2 regions of the Shinella sp. HY16 genome follow, and region 2 is predicted to be linked to the other one. Evidence: riboswitches for the same ligand, from Rfam matches in the RefSeq annotation. Region 2 holds a riboswitch; the other holds the start of a gene.
The links. Region 2 has a riboswitch for thiamine pyrophosphate ahead of thiC (phosphomethylpyrimidine synthase ThiC). Riboswitches for the same ligand answer to the same signal wherever they lie in the genome.
Positions count from the first base shown of each region.

Region 1 (2,201 bases), 390 kb from region 2:
CTATATCGGCGGCATGCTGGACACGACCGGCGGCCACATGCACCCGCTCAACCTCACCCTCGGCGAGGCCAAGGCGCTCGAATCGCTCGGCGGCGTAATCTACGAACAGTCGCCCGTCACCCGCGTCGAGCACGAGGCGGAAAAGCCCGTCATCCACACGGCGAAGGGCAGCGTCACCGCCAAGGTCGCCGTGCTTTGCGGCAATGCCTATCTCGGCCATGTCGTGCCGAAACTGGTTTCGCGCGTCATGCCCGTCTCCACCCAGATGGTCGCCACCGAGCCGCTCGGCGCCGAGCGCGCTGATGCGCTGATCCCGAGCGACATGTGCGTCGAGGACGTCCGCTACATCCTCGACTACTTCCGCCTCTCCGCCGACAAGCGCATGATTTTCGGCGGCGGCACCGTCTATGGCGGCACCGACCCGGCGGACGTGCGCGCAAAAATCCGCCCAAACCTCGAAAAGGTCTTCCCCTCGCTGAAGGGTGTAAAAATCGACTACGCCTGGAGCGGCAACTTCGCCCTCTCCTTCTCGCGCGTGCCGCAGATGGGCAAGATCGGCAAGAACACCTATTTTGCCCACGGCTACAGCGGCCACGGCGTCACCGGCTCGCATCTCTTCGGCCGCATCCTCTCGGAAGCGGTCGATGGCGATCTCTCGCGCTTCAGCCAGTTCGAAAAGCTGCCCTGGATTCCCTTCCCGGGTGGGCGCATGTTCCGTGCGCAATATTCCACCATCGGCTCCTGGTGGTATCAGTTCAAGGACGCCTTCGGCCTTTAAGGCCCGACACATTTCAGAACGGCAGGGCCGGCGCTTGCGCCGGCCTTTTGCTTGCCCCTTGCGTACTGTCACAAGCGGGATTATGCCTTGCCTTGCTCTAACGGGGTGCCAGCGGGTTTTTTTGATCCACTGGCTGAGAGGCGGTCTCGCCAACCCGAAGAACCTGATCCGGCTCGTACCGGCGGAGGGATTAGACGGCACATCCTGCGCCCTACTCCCGTTTTGTGAACAACAAGGAGGCGCGGATGCGCAAGACACTTTTCTCCACCATCGCGGCACTGGCCGTTTCCCTCGCCCTTCCCGCGCTCGCGCAGGAAAAGACGCTGACCGTCTACACCTATGAGAGCTTCGTCGCCGAATGGGGCCCCGGCCCGAAGGTCAAGGAAGCCTTCGAGAAGACCTGCGGCTGCACGGTCGAATGGGTCGGCGTCGCCGATGGCGTGGAACTTCTGACGCGCCTGAAGCTCGAAGGCGAAAGCACCAAGGCCGACCTCGTTCTCGGCCTCGACACCAACCTCATCACCGAGGCCAAGGCGACTGGCCTCTTCGAGGCGCATGGCCTTTCGCCGGCGGACCTCACCGTGCCGGGCGGCTTCTCCGACGACACATTCCTGCCCTACGACTACGGCCATTTCGCCGTCGTCTATGACAGCGAGACGCTGAAGACCCCGCCGACGAGCCTCAAGGACCTCGTCGAAGGTGACCCGTCGCAAAAAATCGTCATCGAGGACCCGCGCACGTCGACGCCCGGCCTCGGCCTGCTGCTCTGGGTGAAGTCGGTTTATGGCGACAAGGCGGGCGAGGCCTGGGGCAAGCTCAAGGATCGCGTGCTGACCGTCACGCCCGGCTGGTCGGAAGCCTATGGCCTCTTCACCAAGGGCGAGGCGCCGATGGTGCTGTCCTACACGACCTCGCCGGCCTACCACGTCATCGCGGAGAAGACCGAGCGCTACAAGGCCGCCGCCTTCTCCGAAGGCCATTACGTGCAGATCGAAGTCGCCGGCCTGACGCGCACCGCTGACGACAAGGATCTTGCCCGCCAGTTCCTGACCTTCATGACCGGTCCGGATTCCCAGTCGATCATTCCGGAAACCAACTGGATGATGCCGGCCGCCAAGACGAAGGACCCGCTGCCTGCCGCCTTCGACGCGCTGGTGAAGCCGGAAAAGACCTTCCTGATGTCGTCGGACGAGGTTGCAGCCAACCGCAAGGCCTGGATCGACGAATGGCTCGCGGCGATGAGTGCCAAGTAACGTGATCTTCGCCCGCACCGAGCGACGGACATTGCGTGTCGCCGGGGGCCTCGCCCTCGGCACCGTGCTGGTCTTCGTCGGTGCGGCGACCGTCGTGCTTCTCGCCCATGCCGGCCCCGGCTCCGGCGCGCCGCTCCTCGATGCCTATATCGGGCGCGTCGCGCAGTTCA
Region 1 covers NZ_JAHYXL010000001.1:3,569,485-3,571,685, forward strand. The annotation lists gene K0P03_RS17570 (NAD(P)/FAD-dependent oxidoreductase) at 1-778, shown strand, start outside; TPP riboswitch at 870-985, shown strand; gene thiB (thiamine ABC transporter substrate binding subunit) at 1,024-2,031, shown strand; gene thiP (thiamine/thiamine pyrophosphate ABC transporter permease) at 2,036-2,201, shown strand, end outside.
Region 1: it holds a riboswitch for thiamine pyrophosphate, as region 2 does, so the genes downstream of both, thiB (thiamine ABC transporter substrate binding subunit) here and thiC (phosphomethylpyrimidine synthase ThiC) in region 2, are expected to answer to the same signal.

Region 2 (2,201 bases):
ATCGCCTTCATCGTCGGCTCGACGCCGGCCCTCTACGTGCCGATCTTCTCCTCACCGCTGAAGTGGGTGGTGATGCTGGCGCCGCTCGCCTTCGTCTTCTTTTTCTCGTTCAAGATCCAGACGATGTCGGCCAGCACCGCGCAGATGACCTTCTGGGCTTTCTGCGCCGTCATGGGCCTGTCGCTCGCCTCGGTGTTCCTCGTCTTCACCGGCACGAGCATCGCCCGCACCTTCTTCATCGCCGCCTCGATGTTCGGCGCGACGAGCCTCTATGGCTACGTGACGAAGCGTGACCTCGCGAAGTTCGGCTCGTTCCTGATCATGGGCCTTATCGGCGTCGTGATCGCCTCGGTCGTCAACATCTTCCTCGGTTCGAGCGCGCTGCAGTTCGCAATTTCAGTGATCGGCATCGTCGTCTTCGTCGGCCTCACCGCCTGGGACACGCAGAACATCAAGCAGCAGTATGCTGAAAACATCGACCAGGAATCGCAGCAGAAGATGGCCGTGTTCGGTGCGCTTTCGCTGTACCTGAACTTCGTCAACATCTTCCAGCTTCTGCTGAATTTCACTGGCGAGCGCGAGTAGTTTTCGCAAATGATTCAAGAGGAAACGGCGGGGCAAAACCCCGCCGTTTTTTGCTTCTCGCACCGCAATATACGTAAGTAATTTCTTACGAATTTTACCCGGTTGACAAATCAGCCGGCAGCGTCTTTGCTTAGAGCATTCACCAGGGGGGTCCCGACAAGGGGCTGAGATACTGCTGGCATTCGCAGCGCAGTGACCCGTTGAACCTGATCCAGTTCATACTGGCGTAGGGACGGTGCAAGCGCTGTAGAACCCGAAATCCGCAACCCGGATTCCGCCTACGCGTCCTTCCATCATTCCGGCTCTAGGACTGGGTCTCCAATCGCAAACTTGGAGCCTCACGAATGAATATTGCCGCCCAGAAGCTCACTCCCACCGTCACGACAGGCGCCCCGCCCGCCTCGCGAAAGATCCACATCGCCGGCGAGCAGCACCCGCAGATCCGCGTGCCGATGCGCGAGATCGCCCTGCACCCGACCTCGGGCGAACCGCCAGTCATCGTCTACGACGCCTCCGGCCCCTATACCGACCCCACCCATGTCGTCTCGATCGAAAGCGGCCTGCCGCGGCTTCGCGAGGCCTGGGTCGCCGCACGCGGGGATACCGAGGACTATGACGGCCGCCACATCCGTCCGGAGGACAACGGCTTTGCCACCGGGGAGCGGCTGACACCGGAATTCCCCATTCGCAACCGTCCGCGCCGGGCGAAGGACGGCAAGGCCGTCACCCAGCTCGCCTATGCGCGCGCCGGCATCGTTACGCCCGAGATGGAATTCATCGCCATCCGCGAAAACCTCGGCCGCAAGGCCGCGAAAGAGGCGCTCATCCGCGACGGCGAGAGTTTCGGCGCCCACATCCCCGACTTCGTCACGCCGGAATTCGTCCGCCAGGAAGTCGCAAGCGGCCGGGCGATCATTCCCGCCAACATCAACCATCCAGAAGCCGAGCCGATGATCATCGGCCGGAATTTCCTGGTGAAGATCAACGCCAACATCGGCAATTCCGCCGTCACCTCCTCCATGGCGGAAGAGGTCGAGAAGATGGTCTGGGCGATCCGCTGGGGCGGCGATACGGTCATGGACCTCTCCACCGGCCGAAACATCCACAACATCCGCGAATGGATCATCCGCAATTCACCGGTCCCGATCGGCACCGTGCCGCTCTACCAGGCGCTGGAAAAGGTCAACGGCATTGCCGAGGACCTCACCTGGGAGGTTTTCCGCGACACACTGATCGAGCAGGCCGAACAGGGCGTCGATTATTTCACCATCCATGCCGGCGTGCGGCTCGCCTATATTCCGCTCACCGTCAACCGCGTCACCGGCATCGTCTCGCGTGGCGGCTCGATCATGGCCAAGTGGTGTCTTCATCACCACCGGGAAAGCTTCCTGTACGAACATTTCGAGGAAATCTGCGACATCTGCCGCGCCTATGACGTCTCCTTCTCGCTCGGTGACGGCCTGCGCCCCGGCTCGATCGCTGACGCCAACGACGCCGCGCAGTTCGCCGAACTCGAAACGCTCGGCGAGCTGACGCAGATCGCCTGGGCAAAGGACTGCCAGGTCATGATCGAAGGCCCCGGCCATGTGCCGATGCACAAGATCAAGGAGAACATG
Region 2 covers NZ_JAHYXL010000001.1:3,179,478-3,181,678, forward strand. The annotation lists gene K0P03_RS15705 (Bax inhibitor-1/YccA family protein) at 1-585, shown strand, start outside; TPP riboswitch at 720-836, shown strand; gene thiC (phosphomethylpyrimidine synthase ThiC) at 930-2,201, shown strand, end outside.